One region of the Micromonospora sp. NBC_00617 genome, then DNA from elsewhere that is predicted to be linked to it. Evidence: predicted binding sites of a transcription regulator. Region 1 holds the regulator's gene; the other holds the start of a gene.

What was found. Region 1 encodes HspR, which represses chaperone genes until heat shock. Its sites were predicted from a motif close to TTGAGTNNNNNNNACTCAA; they were not measured.
Region 2: lon (endopeptidase La) is a predicted target of HspR. The motif match lies at 6,014-6,032, and genes of this name have one in related genera.

Annotation. Positions count from the first base shown of each region.
Region 1 is NZ_CP107751.1:5,707,135-5,717,365, forward strand. It holds gene OG505_RS26300 (cation:proton antiporter) at 1-90, shown strand, start outside; gene OG505_RS26305 (hypothetical protein) at 299-730, shown strand; gene OG505_RS26310 (hypothetical protein) at 887-1,069, opposite strand; gene OG505_RS26315 (heat shock protein transcriptional repressor HspR) at 1,191-1,631, opposite strand; gene dnaJ (molecular chaperone DnaJ) at 1,662-2,849, opposite strand; gene grpE (nucleotide exchange factor GrpE) at 2,938-3,696, opposite strand; gene dnaK (molecular chaperone DnaK) at 3,744-5,621, opposite strand; gene OG505_RS26335 (ABC transporter) at 5,842-7,683, shown strand; gene OG505_RS26340 (GTPase) at 7,680-9,365, shown strand; gene OG505_RS26345 (hypothetical protein) at 9,415-10,231, shown strand, end outside.
Region 2 is NZ_CP107751.1:2,069,397-2,079,627, reverse strand. It holds gene OG505_RS09355 (hypothetical protein) at 1-73, shown strand, start outside; gene OG505_RS09350 (LuxR C-terminal-related transcriptional regulator) at 311-769, opposite strand; gene OG505_RS09345 (hypothetical protein) at 779-1,261, shown strand; gene OG505_RS09340 (DEAD/DEAH box helicase) at 1,326-3,071, shown strand; gene OG505_RS09335 (DoxX family protein) at 3,120-3,524, opposite strand; gene lon (endopeptidase La) at 3,660-5,990, opposite strand; gene OG505_RS09325 (Lsr2 family protein) at 6,317-6,664, shown strand; gene OG505_RS09320 (hypothetical protein) at 6,772-8,040, opposite strand; gene OG505_RS09315 (hypothetical protein) at 8,332-9,210, opposite strand; gene OG505_RS09310 (Ig-like domain-containing protein) at 9,317-10,231, opposite strand, start outside.

The sequences.
Region 1 (10,231 bases):
GCTCGACTGCCCGACTTCCCGTGGTTCAAGCGGTGGTTGCGCAACCGCGCGGCAGCCCAGCGGCGAAAGCCGGTGCCGGTCCACGACTGACGCCCACCGCCGCTGTCGCGCCCTTGTGGGCGTGGCAGCGGCGCCGGCCAGGACACCCGAACGGCCTTCGGGCCGGGCCGGCCGACGGATGCCGAATTGCTCCCTGCGGGTACTACCGCAGCACCCGGCGGCGGGTTACCGTTTCGCCCCAGCAGCCACGGTCCGCAGGCAGCGTTGCCAGACGCGGGCGAGAGCGGAAGGTTGGCCGGTGAGCGTGCAGGAGTCGACGTTCCACGGCTTTGCCAACCCCGTCGATCCAACGCCGGCGGAGTTGCGAGCCTGGGCGTACCAGCCCGATTCGGTGCCGTTGTCCTCCATGCCACCCGACTGGGACCTTTTGGTCTCCGGCGACCGCCTGGTGCTGACGCTCTTCGAGCTGGCGATGGATCCGACCTGCCCCGCGCGGCGCTTCGCGCTGCACTGCCTCTACATCTACGCCGCGGACGGCATTCGGACGAACTTCCGTGCCCACCCCAAGCGCCGCTTCCGCAAGCTGGTCGAGCAGGCCGAGCGCGATGGCGATGAGCTGATGAAGATCTGGGCGCACAACGGCCGCGTCCTGCTGGCCCGGCCGGATCTCTTCGTCTACCGGGACTGGTGCGAGGGCGGCCTGGTCCGCGAAAACCGCCGCCTCGGCTGAGCCAGCCCCCCGTTGCGCCGATCTTGCACTTTCTGCGCCGACTTATTACGCAAAGTAGGGCGTTTCGCTGCCCGAAAGTGCAAGATCGGCGCGGAATGGGCGTGCCGAACGGGCCGGGACCCCCCGTGGGTCCCGGCCCGCGCGTCGGTTACCGGTTCAGTCGCGCTTGCGGTCCGGCTGTGGTTGGGCTTGGTCGCCCTGCTCGGCGAACCGCCCCTGGCTGATCCGGTCCCGGAAACTTCCCTCGGTCACCTTGTCGAACTTCTCCCGGACGGTGTCGGCCAGACTTTCCAACCGCTCCTCCGTCTGCTGAGCGACGCTCTTCGCCGGCTCCGTCATGGCTCCCCCAACCGCCGCCGATTAGGCCCGAATTAAGGCGATAGGACCCGTATCGACAGGCTAACGGAAACGGCCCGGCCCGCGCCGGAAAATCCGGCGCGGGCCAGGCCGAGAAGCAGGTTCAGCGGTCGGGTGTACGGCGGGGACGCCAGACCACCAGCGCGGTGGACGTGCGGTTGGTCGGCACCAGATCCTGGCCCGGGAAGCGGGCCAGCGACTCCAGCTCAGCCACCCGGCGGTACGCGGCGTCCAGCTCCGCCTCCAGCCGTGCGACCCGCTGCTGCGCCTGCTCCAGCAACCGCTCCAGCCCGATGATCCGCTTGACGCCGGCCAGGTTGATCCCGTCGTCCTGGCTGAGCCGCTGCACCTCGCGCAGCAGCACCACGTCCCGGACGCTGTACCGACGGCCACCGCCGGCAGCCCGGCCGGGCTGCACCAGCCCCAGCCGGTCGTACTGGCGCAGGGTCTGCGGATGCATCCCCGCCATCCGTGCCGCCACCGAGATCATGAGCACCTTGGCCTCGTAGGCAGGGTCACCCGAACCGAGGAACTCGCCCGACATCCCGCTCACCTCCGCGTCCATCCCACCGGACTAACCGACCCGACGCACCCGGGCGTCGAGATGTTCCCGCGCCGCCGGCGGGCTCTGCTCGGCGAACGCCTCCAGCGCCGCCCGCGCCTCGTCCGACAGCCGGGCCGGCACCACCACGTCCAGGGTGACCAGCAGGTCACCCGCCTGCCCGTCGCGACGGACCACACCCTTGCCCCGGGCCCGCAGCACCCGCCCGCTGGGCGTGCCAGGCGGAACCCGCAGCGTCACCGCGCCGTCGAGCGTGGGCACCCGCAGGTCCGTGCCGAGCACGGCCTCCGCGAAGGTCACCGGCACGGTCAACGTCAGGTCGTCTCCGGTACGCCCGAACAGCTCGTCCGGCCGGACCTTGACGTGCACGAACAGGTCGCCGGCCGGGCCACCACGCTCACCGGGCTCACCGCGCCCGGCCAGCCTGATGCGCTGGCCGTCGGCCACACCGGCCGGAAAGCGCACGTTCATCGTGCGAGTCTTGGTGACCCCGCCGCTGCCCTGGCACTCCGGGCACTTCTCCTCCACCACCGTGCCGACGCCCTGGCAGTTGCCGCACGGCTCGGAGAAGCTGAACGACCCCTGGTTGCGGGTCGTGACCCCGGCGCCGTGACAGACCGGACAGGTACGCGGCTGGGTGCCGGGCTTGGCGCCGTTGCCGTGGCAGGTGTCGCAGACGCCGGGGGCGCGCAACGTCAGCGGCAGGGTCACCCCGCGCACCGCGTCGCCGAAGTCCAGAGCCACCTCGGTCTCCACGTCCCGGCCGCGCGCGGGCCCACGCGGACCGGCCTGCCCACCGGCCTGCCCGCCCGAGAAGATCGAGCTGAACAGGTCCTGGAAGCCGGCCCCGCCGAAGCGGCGGTCACCACCACCACCGGCGGCACCACCGAACAGGTCGGAGACGTCGAACGGCATCCCGCCCGGCTGGCCGCCCGCCCGGGCATTGCGCCGGAACGCGCCCGAACTGAACAGCGACCGCATCTCGTCGTACTCCCGGCGACGGCCGGCGTCCGACAGCACGTTGTACGCCTCGGACACGGCCTTGAACCGCTCCTCGGCCTTCGGGTCGCCCGGATTGTGGTCCGGATGCGATTCCCGGGCCAGCTTGCGGTACGCCTTCTTGATGTCATCCGCGGAGGCGGCCTTGTCCACGCCGAGCACGGCGTAGAAGTCCTTCTCGAGCCAGTCCTTCGAACTCACCGGTCCACCACCCCCTTCCGAGCGTCGTGGCCCGGCCGTCCCGTCCACCGCTGTGCGGGGGACGGGACGGCCCGGTCACTGTCTCGCACTATTCCGGATCCGCGACCGCGACCAGCGCGGGGCGCAGCAGCCGCTCACCGAGCTGGTAGCCGCGTCGCATGACCTGCACGCAGGTCGGCTCGCTGACCTCGGCCGAGGTCTGGTGCGCGACCGCCTCGTGCCGGGTCGGGTCGAACGGGTCGCCCTGCTCGCCGAAGGCGTTCAGGCCGAACTTGCCCAGCGCGGTGGTGAGCTGTTCCGCCATCGTTCCGAACGGCCCGACCAGGTCGCCGTGTTCCCGGGCCCGGTCCAGGTCGTCGAGGATCGGCAGCAGCGCGGCCAGCACCGAGCCGGTCGCCTGCTCCTGCACCAGGCCGCGGTCCCGGTCGACCCGCTTGCGGTAGTTGGCGTACTCCGCCGACACCCGCTGGAGGTCCCTGGTCCGCTCGTCCAGCTCGGCCCGGAGCGCCTCCAGCTCGGCGCCGAGCGACGTGCCGACACCACCGCCGTCGGCCGGCTGCGCCGGGGCGTCCACCACCGGCGGGCCGGACGGCTCCGGCCCGTCGGTGGCGTTGACCTCGACCTCGATCTCGTCGACCACGATCTCGGCGTCCTCGACCAGGCCCTCGGCCGGTACGTCGCTGCCCGCGTCCGCGGCGGTGCCCTCCGGCTCCGACGTGTCGGTGAGCTTGCGGTTGTTGCGGATGACGACCCGCTCCTCGGCACCGGTGTCCGGCTCCGTGGGCGCGGAGCCACCCGGCGTCGACCCGGTGTCGCCCGGGTCGGCGGCTCGTGGCTTCTGCGTCATGCGGCTACCTCATCCCTTCGCCGTGGATACGTGTCGGAGGTCGTTGGTCACTTCTTGCCGTCCTCGTCCACGATCTCCGCGTCGACCACGTCGTCCGCGCCACCGGCGGCGCCGGCGGCGCCGGCCTGCGGACCGGTCGCACCGGTCGCACCCGGGCCGGCCTCGCCGCCCGGCTGCTGGCCCTGCTCGGCCTGCTGGGCGTAGAGCAGCGAACCAGCCTGCTGGGAGACCTGCGCCAGCTTCTCGTGGGCGGACTTGACCTTCTCGATGTCCTGGCCACCGAGAGCGCCCCGCAGCTCACCGAGCGCCTCGTTGAGCTGCTCCCGGTTCTCGCTGGGCAGCTTGTCGCCGCTCTCGGCGAGGAACTTCTCGGTCTGCCACTGGAGCGCCTCGGCCACGTTGCGGGTCTCGGCGTCGTCGCGGCGGCGCTTGTCCTCCTCCGCGTGCTCCTCGGCGTCCCGGCGCATCCGCTCGATGTCGTCCTTCGGCAGCGACGAGCCGCCGGTGATCGTCATCTTCTGTTCCTTGCCGGTGCCCAGGTCCTTGGCGTGCACGTTGACGATGCCGTTGGCGTCGATGTCGAACGCGACCTCGATCTGCGGCACACCGCGCGGCGCCGGCGGGAGGCCGGTCAGCTCGAAGGTGCCGAGCTTCTTGTTGTAGGCCGCGATCTCCCGCTCACCCTGGAACACCTGGATCAGCACCGACGGCTGGTTGTCGTCCGCCGTGGTGAAGACCTCGGAGCGCTTGGTCGGGATGGTGGTGTTGCGCTCGATGAGCTTGGTGAAGATGCCGCCCTTGGTCTCGATGCCCAGGCTCAGCGGGGTCACGTCCAGCAGCAGGACGTCCTTGACCTCACCCTTGAGCACACCGGCCTGGAGGGCGGCGCCGACGGCGACGACCTCGTCCGGGTTGACGCCCTTGTTGGGGTCGCGGCCGGTGAGCTGGTTGACCAGGTCGGTCACGGCGGGCATCCGGGTCGAGCCACCGACGAGGATGACGTGCTCGACGTCCGAGATCTTGATCCCGGCGTCCTTCACGGCCTGCTCGAACGGGCCCTTGCAGCGGTCCAGCAGGTCCTGCGTCATCCGCTGGAACTCGGCGCGGCTCAGCGACACGTCGAGGTGCAGCGGGCCGGCCGCGCCGGCGGTGATGTACGGCAGGTTGATGTTGGTCGTGGTGGCGGCGGACAGCTCGATCTTGGCCTTCTCGGCGGCCTCACGGAGGCGCTGGAGGGCCATCTTGTCCTGGCCGAGGTCGATGCCGTGCTCACCACGGAACGTCTTGACCAGATGGTCGATGATCCGCTGGTCCCAGTCGTCGCCACCGAGCTGGTTGTCACCGCTGGTCGACTTGACCTCCACGACACCCTCGGCCAGCTCCAGCAGGGAGACGTCGAAGGTGCCGCCACCGAGGTCGAAGACCAGGACGGTCTGCTCCTTGGAGCCCTTGTCCAACCCGTACGCCAGGGCTGCCGCGGTCGGCTCGTTGACGATCCGCAGCACGTTGAAGCCGGCGATCTCACCGGCCTCCTTGGTGGCCTGACGCTGGCTGTCGTTGAAGTAGGCCGGAACGGTGATCACCGCGTCGGTGATCTGCTCGCCCAGGTACGCCTCGGCGTCCCGCTTGAGCTTCATCAGCGTCCGGGCCGAGATCTCCTGCGGGGTGTACTTCTTGCCGTCGATGTCGACGGACCAGTTCGTGCCGACCTCGCGCTTGACCGAGCGGATCGTCCGGTCCGGGTTGGTCACCGCCTGGCGCTTGGCGACCTCACCGACGAGCACCTCGCCGTTGCGGGCGAACGCGACGATCGACGGGGTCGTCCGCGAGCCCTCAGCGTTGGCGATGACGGTGGGCTCACCGCCCTCGAGAACGCTGACGCAGGAGTTCGTCGTGCCGAGGTCGATACCGACCGCACGTGCCATCTTCGCTTCCTCGCTTCGTAAGGTTGTGCAGGTGGCGGGCACCGCCCGCGACTGCTCGGCGGGCACCGCCCGCAGCGGACCCCACCACAAGTTGAGTGAACTTGACTCAATAGTGCCACGCGCTGGCGAATCGTCAAGTCGAGTTGAGCCGACCCGACGCAACCCAGCCGTTATTACCGTCCGGTTGTCTTCCCTTGCATCGGTCGGGCACGCTTTAGCGGTGACGACGCACGGCGATTCCGCCACCCGTTCCGGCGCGCCCGCCGTCGCAGCCCGCACCGGCCCGCCGGACGCCGCGGAGGAGCCGCCCGCCACCACCGGGGACGACAGCCTCCCCGGCGCGCTGTCGGGCCTGAGGGCCGCGATCGGCGCGACCCGTTATCCGCTCGCCCTGCCCTCCGCCAAGGCCGCCCGGCACACCGCGAGCGCCCTCACCGACCAGCTCGACGACTACCTGCTGCCCCGACTCGCCCGACTGGACGCCCCGCTGCTCGTGGTGGTCGGCGGCTCCACCGGCGCGGGCAAGTCGACCCTGGTCAACAGCCTGGTCAAGGCCCGGGTCAGCGCCGCCGGTGTGCTGCGGCCCACCACCCGCTCCCCGGTGCTGGTCTGCAACCCCGCCGACGCGTCCTGGTTCCGGCAGGGCGACCTGCTGCCCGGGCTGACCCGCACCACCGAGCCGAGCGACGATCCACGCTCCCTGCACCTGGTCACCGCCCCCGCTCTGCCGCCGGGTCTGGCCTTCCTCGACGCACCGGACATCGACTCCGTCGTCGACGCCAACCGGGCGCTCGCGAGCCAACTGCTCGCCGCCGCCGACCTCTGGCTCTTCGTCACCACCGCCGCCCGGTACGCCGACGCGGTGCCGTGGGAGCTGCTGCGCAGCGCGCGGGCCCGGGGCGCGGTGATCGCCATGGTGCTCGACCGGGTGCCCGCCGAGGCCAGCGACGAGATCGCCGCGCACCTGGCCGAGATGCTCGCCGCGCAGGATCTCGGCCGGGCGCCGCTGTTCGTCCTCCCGGAGACCTGGGTCGACGGTCAGGGGCTGCTGCCCGAGGGGGTCACGGCGCCGCTGGCCGACTGGTTCGCCCGGCTGGCCGCCGACGCCGACGCCCGCGCGGCGGTGGTCCGGCAGACCCTGGACGGCGCGCTGGCGGCCCTGCACCCCGCCGTCGAGGAGCTGGCCGACGCGGCCGACGAGCAGGTCACCGCCGCCGACGGGCTGGACGAACGGGTCCGGGCCGCGTACCGGGGTGCCGAGCGGACCGTCGAGCAGGGCCTGCAGGACGGTCGACTGCTCCGCGGTGAGGTGCTGGCCCGCTGGCAGGAGTTCGTCGGCACCGGCGAGTTCTTCCGCACGCTGGAAGCCCGCATCGGGCGACTCCGCGACCGGGTGGTGGCCGCCGTCACCGGCCGGCCCGCGCCAGCCGCCGAGCTGCGCAACGCCATCGAGTCGCAGCTCGTCACCCTGCTGCGGGGCGTCGCGTCCGAGGCCGCCGAATCCGCGTACACCGGGTGGAAGGCACACCCGGCGGGAGCGGACCTGCTGGAGCCGAGGCTCGCCCACCCGAGCGACGACCTGCCCGAACGCGCCGAACGGATGGTCCGGGACTGGCAACGCGGCGTGCTGGAGCTGGTCCGGGTCGAGGGCGGCGACAAGCGGTTCGTGGCCCGCACCGCCGCGTACGCGGTGAACGCCACCGGGCTGGCCGTGATGATCGCCGTGTTCGCCTCGACCGCGTTCATCCCCACCGGGCTGGAGGTGGCCACCGGGGCCGGCACGACGGTCGCCGCGCAGGCGGTCCTCCAGGCGATCTTCGGCGACCAGGCGGTGCGTACCCTCGCCGCCAAGGCCCGGGTCGACCTGGTGGCGCGGGTCCGGACGCTGCTGGACGCGGAGGCCGAGCGCTTCCTGGCCCGCACCGCCGAAGCCCGACCCGCCGAGGCGGCCGGTGACGCGCTGCGGCGGGCCGCCGGACGGGTCGAGCTGGCCCGGCACCGCAGCGGCCTGGCCACCGGCGACGGCACCCTGCCGGTCGGCGACGAGGAGGGTTCGCGGTGACCAACATCGCCGGTCGGGTACGCGAGGCGTTCCGCGGTGACCAGCGGGTCGACCCCGACGCGCTGATCGCCCGCCTGGACGCCGTACGCCGGTTCCTGACCGCCGTCGACGGCCTGCTGCCGGACGCCGACCTGGTGCCCGCGCACACCCTCGTCGAGCGGGCCGGCACCCGGCTCGCGCTGTCCCGCGACCACACCGTGGTCGCCCTCGCCGGGGCCACCGGCAGCGGCAAGTCCAGCCTGTTCAACGCGCTGGCCCAGCTGAAACTCTCCCCGGTCGGGGTCCGCCGGCCGACCACCGGCGTGACGCACGCGTGCGTGTGGGGGCCACTGGAGGGCGCCAACCGGCTGCTCGACTGGACCGGGGTGCTGCCCCGGCACCGCTTCGTTCGCGAGAGCGCGCTCGACGGAAACGACGAGACGGCACTGCACGGGCTGATCCTGCTCGACCTGCCCGACTTCGACTCGGTGCAGCGGTCCCACCGGCTGGAGGTGGACCGGCTGCTCGGCCTGGTCGACCAGGTGGTCTGGGTGGTCGACCCGCAGAAGTACGCCGACCGGGTGATCCACGACAGCTACCTGCGCGAGTTCCACCGGCACCGGGACGTCACCCTCGTCGTGCTCAACCAGGCCGACCGGCTGCCCCAGGCCGAGCTGCCCCGGGTCCTGGACGACCTGCGCCGGCTGCTCGACTCCGACGGGCTGACCGGCGTGCCGCTGCTGGCCACCACCGCCATCGACCCGGCCGGGATGGTCGGGCTGCGCACCGCCCTGGAGCGGACGGTCGCCGAGCGGCAGGCCGCCCTGCGCCGGCTGGCCGGCGACGTCGACTCGGTCGTCGCCGGGCTGGACGAGCTGGTCGGCTCGACCCGGCCGGCCGCCGGGCCGGACGACGCGGCCGTCGCCGGGCTGAACCGGGCACTGGCCGGGGCAGCCGGGGTGCCGGCGGTGGCCGAGGCGGTGGAGCGGGCGTACCAGCACCGGGCCGGCGCGGCCACCGGCTGGCCGGTGGTGCGGGGCTGGCGTCGACTCCGGCCCGACCCGTTGCGCCGGCTGCACCTGCCCGGCCCGTCCGGCGATCCGGCCGACCCGGCGGAGAGCCTGGTCGCGGCGACCTCGGTACCGGACCCGACCGCCGCCCAGCGGTCGGCGCTCGGCCTGGCGATCCGCGCGGTGGCCGACCGCGCCGCCGCCCACCTGCCCGCCGCCTGGCCCGCCGTGGTCACCGGGGCCGCCCGGTCCCGCCTGGGTGACCTGCCCGACGCGCTGGACCGCGCGATCGCCGGCACCGACCTCGGCCTGGAACGGCGACCCGTCTGGTGGCGGGTCGTCGGAGCGGTGCAGTGGCTGGTCACCCTCGCCGCCCTGGTCGGGCTGGGCTGGCTGGTGCTCGGCTACGCGCTGCGGGTGCTCGGCCTGCCGGCGCTGGACAACCCGATGGTCGGCCAGGTGCCGCTGCCCACCCTGCTGCTGCTCGGCGGGCTGCTGGCCGGGCTGCTGGTGGCGGCGCTGACCCGCCCGGTGATCCGCTGGGCGGCCCTGCGGGCCCGCAGCCGGGCACAGCAGCGCCTGACGGTCCAGGTGGCCAGCGTGGGCAACGAGTACGTGCTCGCCCCGGTGCGCACCGTGCTCGCCTCGTACGCGCAGGCACGCGAGGCGCTGCGGGACGCCGCCCACCGCTGACGCCTCGCTACGGCTCTGCACAGCTCCTCCGGCGGCGTAGGGTCGGAGCATGGCCACGCCTCAGACCCCCTACGACGCGGTGCTGCACGCCGCACGCGACGTGACCAAGCTGGAGTCCGCCCTCGACGCCGAGATGCTCGGCAGCGCGCTGCTGGGCAGTGTCTACGCGATCGCGGAGACCGACCGCGACACCGCCGTGCGGGAGTTCGTCACCGGGTTCCTCGCCGCCACCGCCCGCCGCCGGATCGCGGCGGCGACCACCATCCGGCAGGTCTTCGCCACGCTCGTCCCGACCGCCGAGGGCACCGAGCGGGTGCGTGCGGGCAGCCAGGCGCCCGCCTGGTCCGGGCAGCTCGGCCGGGTGCACCTCACCGGCAGCTGGGCGTACGGCGACGTGTACGGCGACCAGACCTCCTACCTCGCCACGTTCGCGTACGACGACGCGGCCGGTGGCCCGGAGCACGCCCTGGTGGCCCTGATCGACCACAACATCGGGATCACCAAGGACATCTTCGTCGGCGGCCCGGCGGAGCGGATCCTGGACCAGGTCCGGCAGATGTGCGCCGACGACGAGCTGACCTGGTTCCGCACCGAGGACCCGTCCCGGCTGCGGGGCGAGGTGGCCCGGCACCTCTCGGTCACCGACGATCTGACCGAGCTGCCCGGCGAGGGTTCGCTCGCCACCGACCGCGCGCTGGTCGGCGCCCGGCTGGCGCTGCTTCCCACGGCCGCCGACCCGACCGGCCCGGCGGAGGTCGAGCCGCTGTCCGCCGCCGAGCGCACCGACCTGGTCCGGCGGTTCCTGGCGGCGCCGGAGGCCGCCCGGTTCGGGCTCGACAGCGTCGACGGCGCGGAACTCGCCTCGC
Region 2 (10,231 bases), 3.6 Mb from region 1:
GGCCGCCGCGCAGCACGGCACGACGGCGGCCGACTTCGACGACCGGTTCGTCACCTGGGCACGGCTCCGCTAGCCGAGTGAGTCCTAACTCAGGACGGGGTTGGGGTTGCGGCGAAGGGCGTGTGGCCATCCGCTGTGGCTGCCCGCCGTGCCGATGTGCTGGTGAGCGGTATACCTCAGAGGTATGAATATGACTCTGAGGTATACCGCTTAGGACCGCGTCCGCCCCCACGCAGGTGACCGACTGTCACCGCCGGCCGCAGTCCAGCCAGGGTGAGGAATTACTCGTCTAGCCCAAGCAGCCGGCACGTCAGAGCCAACCGTTGTCCTGGGCTCTGCGCACCGCCTCGGCTCGGTCGGTCGCGCCGAGCTTCTGCACGGCGGCGGAGAGGTGGTTGCGCACGGTGCCGGTGGACAGGTGCACCCGGCGGGCGATCACGGCGACCGGTGCGCCGAACTCGGCCAGCCGCAACGTTTCCAGTTCGCGGGGCGTCAGCGGGCACGCCGGCAGCGTCAACGCGTCGGCGGCCAGCGACGGGTCGACGTACCGGCCGCCGGCATGCACCCGGCGGATCACGTCGGCAAGCGCGCCACCGGGCGAGCCCTTGGACAGGAAGCCTCGGGCGCCGGCGGTCAGCGCCTGCCGCAGGTGACCCGGCCGGCCGTGCCCGGTGAGGACCACCACGGCACACTCGGGCCGGGCGCGGGTCAGTTTGGCGGCGACGGCGATGCCGTCCAGGCCGGGCATCTCCAGGTCCACGACGGCCACGTCCGGGCGGTGCGCGAGCGTCGCCGTGACCGCCGTGTGGCGCTGCGCCACCGGCACCACACACCGACGGCGGTACGCCGGCACCCGGCCGTGGTGGCGCTCGCCCGCCGCTGGCCGACCGGGCTGGCGCTGCTGATGACCGTCGACATCTGGGTCGACCCGGGAGTGCTCAGCCCGTGGACGATGCTGGTGCTGCCCGGCGGGTACCTGGTGATCGGCGTGGCCCGGCGGACGCTGCGCGGGCCGGGCGTGCTCGCCACCCAACTGGCCGGTCTCGCCGTCTGGGTCGCCCTGACGCTGGTCGCCGTCGCGGCCGGCGGGCGGACCGCCGCCTGGCTGGTGGCGTTCGGCTGGCTGGCGCACGCCGGATGGGACCTGGTCCACCACCGCACCGGCCGGGTGGTGCCGCGCGGGTACACCGAGTGGTGCGGCGTGCTCGACACGAGCCTCGCCGCGGTGATGGTGCTGGCGATCCTGACCACCGACGCCTGAGCCCCGTCGCGGCGGTGTGCCGGTCGGCGCAGCGGCCCCGACGGCGGAATGAAAGGCTTGGCACATGAGTTCCGCACCTGCACAGCACGATGCACCGACTGACGCACCGACCGACGCCACCCCCGCCGGCACCGAAGAGGTGTACGCCTTCACCGAGCTGGGGCTGCGACCCGAACTGCTGGGTGCGTTGGCCGCCCTCGGGTACGAGGAGCCGACCCCCATCCAGCGGGAGGCCATCCCGCCGCTGCTGGAGGGTCGGGATCTGCTGGGTCAGGCGGCCACCGGCACCGGCAAGACGGCGGCGTTCGCGCTGCCACTGTTGAACCTCATGACGGCCCACCGCGACGGCGGGGACCCGGTGGCGCTGGTGCTGGTGCCGACGCGGGAGCTGGCGGTGCAGGTGTCCGAGGCGTTCCACCGCTACGGCAAGGACCTGGGCGCGCGGGTGCTGCCGATCTACGGTGGGCAGCCGATCGGGCGGCAGCTTCGGGCCCTGGACATGGGCGTCGACGTGGTGGTGGCCACCCCGGGTCGGGCCCTCGACCATATCGCCCGGGGCACCCTGCGCCTCGGTGGCCTGGCCACCGTCGTGCTCGACGAGGCCGACGAGATGCTCGACATGGGTTTCGCCGAGGACATCGAGGCGATCCTGGAGCACGCCCCCGCGCAGCGCCAGACGGTGCTCTTCTCGGCCACCATGCCGTCCCGGATCGACGGGATGGCCCGCCAGCACCTGCGCGAGCCGGTCCGCATCGAGATCGGCCGGGAGCCGACGGTGGCCGGCGAGGCGCCCCGGGTGCGCCAGAGCGCGTACATCGTGACGCGGGCGCACAAGCCGGCCGCGCTGGGCCGGGTCCTGGACGTGGAGTCGCCCACGGCGGCGATCGTGTTCTGCCGCAGCCGCGAGGAGGTGGACCGGCTGACCGAGACGATGAACGGCCGTGGTTACCGGTCCGAGGCGCTGCACGGCGGGATGAGCCAGGAGCAGCGCGACCGGGTGATGAGCCGGCTGCGGGCCGGCACCGCCGACCTGCTGGTCGCCACCGACGTGGCCGCCCGTGGGCTGGACGTCGAGCAGCTCACCCACGTGGTCAACTACGACGTGCCGTCGGCGCCGGAGTCGTACGTGCACCGGATCGGTCGGGTGGGCCGGGCCGGTCGGGAGGGCGTGGCGATCACCCTCGCCGAGCCGCGCGAGCATCGGATGCTCAAGACCATCGAGCGGGTGACCGGCCAGCGGATCACCATAGACAAGATCCCCACCGTGGCCGACATGCGGACCCGCCGGCTGGAGCTGACCCAGGCGGCGATGCGGGAGAGCCTGCTGGAGGACGACCTGGACCCGTTCCGGGTGATCGTGGAGACGCTGACCGACGAGTTCGACCTGATGGAGGTCGCGCTCGCCGCGGTGAAGCTGGCGCACGAGGTGACGTCCCCGGGCTCGGACGACGAGGAGGAGATCCCGCAGGCGCCGGTGCGCGGCCCGCGCGAGGGTCGGCCGGAGGCCGGTGGCCGGGGCGGCGACCGGCGCGGCGGCGGGCGGCCCCGCTCGGGCGGCGGCAACACCGTCCAGGTCTTCGTCGGGCTGGGTCGGCGCGCGGGGGTCCGCCCGCAGGACCTGGTCGGCGCCATCACCGGCGAGACAGGGATCCGCGGCCGGGACATCGGCTCGATCGAGATCGCCGACCGGTTCTCCCTGGTGGAGGTGCCGCAGGGGGTGGCCGACGAGGTGATCTCGGGGCTGCGCTCCAGCACGATCAAGGGCCGCAAGGCCACGGTTCGTCGCGACCGCGGGGGCGAGGGGCGCTGAGCGAGCCGCCGGCGACCGCCGGGGTACGACGGTCGCCGGCGCGTCAGCTCAGAAGGAGTACGGCCCGAAGCGGCCCCAGGCGACCACCGCGGCGAGGACGAGCAGCACGGCGCAGGCGATCGCGCCCTGGATCTCCGTACGACGCTCGGCCGCCGTGTCCCGCTTCTTCCTGTCGCGCAGGTGCACCAGGATGGCGCCGATCATGACGATGACCAGCCCGACGGCGGCGAGCGGCGTGAGCACCGTGGCGATGCCGGTCAGCGCGGGCAGCACGAGCCCGACGGCGGCCAGCACCTCGACCGCGCCGAGGGCCTTGACCTGGGTCGGCGGGACCGGATCGACCCAGGCCATCCGGTCGCGCAGCTTCTCCTTGGGCTGGGCCAGCTTGGTCAGGCCGGCGCCGGCGAAGACGGCGGCGAGCAGGAACTGGATGATCCAGAGCACCAGGTTCACGGGGGTTACCTCCGGGGGCACCGCCTCGCGGCGGAGAGGTGGTTGAGGTTTGCAGACGAGACAGTAGCCCCCATGCGCGAACATCAATGACCCCCGCCGTCGCACAGACGGCGGGGGTCATCGGGCTCGAAAACGTCAGACCGTGAAGAGCGCCGGTCCGTCGAGCGACTGGACGTCGGCCGGGCGCAGCGCCAGGGCGAGCACGTCGGCCACGTCGGCCAGGGTGTGCACGGTCAGCGCCTCGCGCACCTCGGTCGGCAGGTCGTCCAGGTCCGGCTCGTTGCGCGCCGGGATGATCACCTCGGTGAGGCCGGCCCGGTGCGCGGCGAGCAGCTTCTGCTTCACCCCGCCGATCGGCAGCACCCGACCGGAGAGCGTCACCTCACCGGTCATCCCGAACTCCGGGCGGACCGGGCGGCCGGTGACAAGCGACGCCAGGGCCGTCACCATGGTGATGCCGGCGCTGGGGCCGTCCTTGGGCACCGCGCCCGCCGGGACGTGCAGGTGGATCCGGCGTCCCGCCAGGGCGTTCGGGTCGATGCCGAGCCGACGCCCGTTGGAGCGCAGGTACGACAGCGCGATGTGCGCCGACTCCTTCATCACGTCACCGAGCTGGCCGGTCAGGGTCAGGCCCGGCTCGCCCTCCATGCTCGTCGCCTCGATGAAGAGCACGTCCCCACCGGCGCCGGTGACGGCGAGGCCGGTGGCCACGCCGGGCACCGCGGTGCGCTCGGCCGACTCCGGGGTGAACTTCGGCCGCCCCAGGTAGCCGGTGAGGTTATCGGTGTCGACGCGTACCGGCGACGGGTCGGTCGCCAGCGTCACCGCCACCTTGCGCAGGATCTTGGCCAGCGCCCGTTCGAGCTGCCGGACGCCCGCCTCCCGGGTGTACTCCCCCGCGATCAGCGCCAACGCCTCGTCGGCGACGCTGACCTCGTCGGCGGTCAGACCGGCCCGCTCCCGCTGCCGGGGCAGCAGGTGGTCGCGGGCGATGGCGACCTTCTCGTCCTCGGTGTAGCCGTCCAGGGTGACCAGCTCCATCCGGTCCAGCAGCGGGCCGGGGATGGACTCCACCACGTTGGCGGTGGCCAGGAACAGCACGTCGGACAGGTCCAGGTCGACCTCCAGGTAGTGATCCCGGAAGGTGTGGTTCTGCGCCGGGTCGAGCACCTCCAGCAGGGCGGCGGCCGGGTCACCGGCGTAGCCGGCGGCCAGCTTGTCCACCTCGTCGAGGAGCACGACCGGGTTCATCGAACCGGCCTCACGCAGCGCGCGGACGATCCGGCCGGGCAGCGCGCCCACGTAGGTGCGCCGGTGACCGCGGATCTCCGCCTCGTCGCGGACGCCGCCGAGCGACACCCGGACGAAGTTGCGGCCAAGGGCCCGGGCCACGGACTCGCCGAGGCTGGTCTTGCCGACCCCGGGAGGACCGGCGAGGGCCAACACCGCGCCGGAGCCGCGACCGCCGACCACGCCGAGGTTGCGCTCGGCCCGGCGGTTGCGCACCGCGAGGTACTCCAGGATGCGGTCCTTCACGTCGGCCAGGCCGGCGTGGTCGGCGTCGAGCACCGCCCGGGCCGCGGCCAGGTCGATGTTGTCCTGGGTACGCGTACCCCACGGCATTTCCAGCACGGTGTCCAGCCAGGTGCGGATCCAGCCCGCCTCCGGGGAGGCGTCGCTGGCCCGCTCCAGCTTGCCGACCTCGCGCATCGCCGCTTCGCGGACCTTGTCCGGCAGGTCGGCGCTCTCCACCCGGGAGCGGTAGTCGGCCGAGCCGTCCGGCTCGTCCTCGCCCAGCTCCTTGCGGATCGCGGCGAGCTGCTGGCGCAGCAGGAACTCCCGCTGCGACTTCTCCAGGCCCTCGCGGACGTCGCTGTTGATCTGCTCGGTGACCTCCTGCTCGGCCAGGTACGCCTTGACCCAGCCGACCAGCAGCTCCAGCCGGGCGGTGACGTCCGGCGCGGCGAGCAGCTCGGTCTTCTGGTCCAGGGTCAACCAGGGCGCGTAGCCGGCCGAGTCGGCCAACTCGGACAGGTCGGTCATCCGCTCCACCGCGTCGATGACCTGCCAGGCGCCTCGCTGCTGGAGCACGGAGGTCACCAGGGCGCGGTACTCGCGGGCGAGTTCTCGGGCGCGTCCGGCGGGAGCGGGTTCGTCGAGTTCGGTCGCCTCGACCCAGAGGGCCGCGCCGGGGCCGGGCACGCCGGAGCCGATCCGGGCCCGGGACAGGCCACGGACCACGGCGGCGGGCTCACCGTCGGGCAGCCGGCCGACCTTTTCGATGGTGGCGACCACGCCGACCGGACCGTACTCGCCGTCGATACGCGGCACGGCCAGCAGCTTGCGGTCGCCGGTCGTCCGGGCCGCGTCGATGGCGGCCTGGGTGGTCGGGTCGAGGGTCACCGGGATGACCATGCCGGGCAGCAGCACGGCGTCGGTCAGGGGAAGTACCGGAAGAGTTGCCATCGAACACCTGCTATCGCGTTGAGTTGAGCGTGTCTCACTCAAGTAACAAAGCGTTCCCCTTGTTCCGGGATGTGACCCAGACCACTGCCCGCGCCGGCGGGCGAGCCGGCAGCACCAATTCCCGGACCGCCCGGACACCGCCGGCCAGCGCCACGGCGACGGGAATGGCCAGGCTGGCCAACGGCCGCGATTCCTCGTCGGTTCGCGGTTTTGTGCGCCACTCAATCGCGACGCGCCGAAATGAATGGGACGCATATTGTTGCGGATTCCCCGGGTAGTAGGTCAGACTTTGGACACATCCCGCCACACACAGGGAGTAATCGGCAATGGCGAGAAAAGTAATCACGGTGCTGACCGACGACCTCGACGGCGGGAAGGCCGACCGGACGGTCGAGTTCAGCCTCGACGGCGTGGCCTACACGATCGATGTCTCGGACGAGAATGCCGGCGTCCTGCGGAAGGCGCTGGACCCGTACATCAATGCGGGTCGGCGGATCGGTCGGGGCCCTGCGGAGAACACGCGGACGGTTCGGCGGCCGGGGCGACCCAGCGGCGCCGGAATGGACCGCGAGCAGAACCGGGCGATCCGGGAATGGGCCGTGCAGAACGGCTACAAGATTTCCGAGCGGGGCCGGATCCCGGTCGAGGTCGTCGAGGCGTACAAGAGCCGCTGACACGCGGCAACAGCGACGGGGTCCCGCCGGAAACGGCGGGACCCCGTCGCTGTGCGCGTGGCCGGCCAGCCGGGGCTGTCGCCCTGGCTGGCCGACCGACTGTCGAATCAGTTGACGTCGATACGCACCGCGTCGAAGGCGGGGGTCTGGTTCGCCCGCTCCATCATCGGCAGACGGTGCGAGCCGTCACCGGCCCAGACCGAGCACTGCGCCGTACCCGACTCCGGCAGGCCCGGAATCTGAATGGTCACCTCGTCCGGCTGGGCGCCACCGCGACCGTCCTCGGTGGCGACGAAGAACGCCGGCACCTCCTGCGGCTCCGGCGGCGCGGTCAGGCTGTCCAGCATCCGGCAGGCGGTGTGGAAGTGACCCCGGACCAGGCCCTGGGCGTTGAGCAGTGAGCTCTCCACGTAGTACCCGCCCTGACCGGCCGCGAGGAAACGGTCACGGACCAGGTTGCGGGTGCTGACCCGCAGGGTGAAAGGCTGGTTGCGGCCGACCTGCTGCGGGAACTGGGTGATCAGCAGCGACGGGTTGTTGGCGGCGGCGCCGACCTCACCGAACTCGGTGCTCACGCACCGGTTGCCGTTCTGGAAACCGTCGTGCCGCTGCAACTGGCTCTCGTCGCAGTTGTTGGCCAGCACGCCGAGGCCCGCGCCGGGGGCGTTGCCGCCATTGTTCCCGCCGTTGTTGCCACCACCGTTGTTTCCACCACCGGTGTTCCCACCGTTGTTGTTGCCACCGCCGGTGTTCCCACCGTTGTTGTTCCCGGTGGGCTGCACCTGACACTCGGCGAGTTGCGCCAAACCCTGCGGACGCGGTCCGACCCGGTCGATAGCGGTCGTGATCCGGTCCAGCACCGCCTTACGCTTACCGGCCAGCGGCTGCAGGATCGCATTGCGGATGAACGCCTCACCCTTGTTGCCCTCGGCGGCCAGCCGGCGATCGGCCTCGGCGATCTGGGTCTGCAACTGCGCGAGATTACGGTCGACCTCGGCTCGCGCCCGATCCGGCACCTGCGGCAGCTTGGCCGCCACATCGGGACAGGCGATGGCCGAGCCGGTGCCCACCGTGCCGTCCTTGCCGTCCTCGCACTCCGCCACCGACTCCTGACCGTCACCCCAGTGGTTGCGCACCCACCGACCGTTCTGCCAGGTGCGGCTGGTCGAGGCGCCGCTCGGCGCGGTCGAGCCCGGGCTCGGCTCCACGCACTGCCCGGCGGCTGGCCGGGGCTTGTTCGTCCGCCGGTCCTGAGCCGACGAGATCTGGGTGACGGCGACTACTCCGCCGAAGACCACGAGCGTGCCGACAACGGCCAGCAGACGCTTGCTCCGCGCGATGCCGGGTGACCGGCGCGCCCGAGTGGACCTGCGCATCGAATTGCTCTCCTTCTCGATCCGGTAGTGGATTCCTGCCCTCGGCGGACCGACGGATGTGAGATGGCACGCCACGGCGGCGACCACCGCGACCTACCCGGTAACGTGTCGATGGCCGACGATGCCCTTTCCGCACCGTCTCCCGCGTCCGGTCGACGCGGTCGGGGAGATCCTCTTCATTCGCGCAGGAGTACGGGACGGCGACGGGGAAGGTTCAACCCGCGCACAGAAAATTGCTCCGCCGCCGAACGGATCGGCTGCGGAGCAGGGTTCAGCAGGGAAAGCGGCCGGTCAGTCCGCGCAGAGGTGATCGAACGCGAAACCACCCACCAGCTCGTCCCGCCGCCGGCTCAGCGCGACGATCTCCGTGCTGAGGTCCGCGCGCGCCAGCAGGTCCGGGCCGTCCGGCCGCACGGCGCGCAGCCGTTCGCCGACCGCGACGGTCGCCAGGTCCTCGGCCAGCCGGGCCACGTCGACGCCGCAGGAGAAGCGCTGGGCGGTCACCGAGACCCGCTCGACCAGACACGCGTCCGGGCGCACCTGGACCCAGCTCCAGCCCTGCGCCGGGCCCTCGGTCCAGTGCACGTGCAGCCCGCGCACGATCGGGTCGGCCAGGCGCCCGGCCACGTACGCCTCGACCGCCGCCGCTCGGGTCAGCGCGCCGAGGTCGTTCACCGGGCCGGTCCGGCCGTCCGGAAGCCGCCCGAGGATGTCGCGGAAGCCCACCGGAGCGGGCTCGTCCTCGGCCCCCGCCACGGCGGCGCCGGCCGCGTACGCGCGCGCGTCGACCACGTACTCGACGAGGCGCCGGCCGTGCTCGGCGGCCCGCAACGTCGGGGACCCGATGCGCAGCACGGGCAGCCCGACGGCCGCGCTCACGGCGTCCGTGAGGCGCTCGGCGCGCTGCTCGGCGGACCCGGCGGGCGGGACCGGGCCGATCGCCACGGCGACGACCGGCCGCCCGGTGTCGGCGGCGGCGACTACGAGGTCGAACGCCGCCCGGCTGGCCGACCCCCACTGGCTGCCGGTGACGCCGGGCGGACGCCCCTGCACCAGTTCGCTGAGCCGGCGCGTTTCGTACACCCGGTGGCCGGCGCGGCTGAAGAGAACGTCGCGTTCACCATCGGCGGGCATCGCCCGCAGCCAGCCGCGGCCGTCACTGCTCGTCATGTGCCTGATCCATCCGCCGGTCGGTCGAACCGCGCCGAGTCTAGGCGGTCGATCACCCGTCCCGGTGGAGCGGCCCGGCCGGCTGCGGAGCGCCGCGCCCGCTGCCCTAGCGGCAGACCGCCGTGACGACGACGGGGGCCTGCGGCAGGGTCGGCGGATGGCAGTTCCCGGGCGCTGCCGGTCGCCAGGCCGCCGCGACGTTGTGGACCGGATCCTCCGGTCGGTACGCGGCCCACCGGGACAGGTCGTTGCCGCCGTTCAGGCCACTGGCGAGCAGCACACTGGGGGAACCAATCCGGAGCGCGGCCAGCAGCAGCCGCATGCCGACCGTTGGATAGCCGAGCGCGGAGCACGCCTCGTCACCCTCACGCCAGCACGTCCAGGCGAGGGTCGGGTCGGCGATCGCCCGATCCGGGTACGGCGCCGAGAAGAGGTCGAATACCACCGTCTCGCTGGAGAGAGTCAGACCGACGCTCTCCCAGAAGTCCATGGCGTGCGCGGCGTCGGGCATCGGCTTGGCGCAGACGGCACGTTCGTCCCGACAGGTCGCCCCCGGCCCGGTGTAGCGGCCGTGGCTCCAGCCGAGAGCGACGATGGGCGTGATGCCGGCGGCCGTCAAGCGTTGCGTGTACGCGGCGATCTCCTGCCGATACGGCTCACCGCCGAAGCGGGGGTCCACGTACGACAGGCCGAGCCAGCAGGCCTCGTTGAGTGGGACGTACACCGCCTGGACGCCGCGTGCGACGAGCCCGGCCACGGCTGTGGCGTCGACCGGGCCGTCCCAGATGCCGCGCCGCTGCACGCAGCGGGCCTCCGCACCGGTGCGGACGAGCGGCGTCAGGCGTCGGGGGGCGGCCGCGTCGATGACCGGGGAGATGCCCCAGAGCTGGTCGCGCACCACGCTGACGTACGGCGCCTGCCGCTCCTCGCCCGGTGTCAACACGCGCACGGAGCTGCTCTCGTTGCTGGTCCGCGTCGCGCCTTGGTCGTCGTACACCTGGGCATACACGCTGTAGAAGCC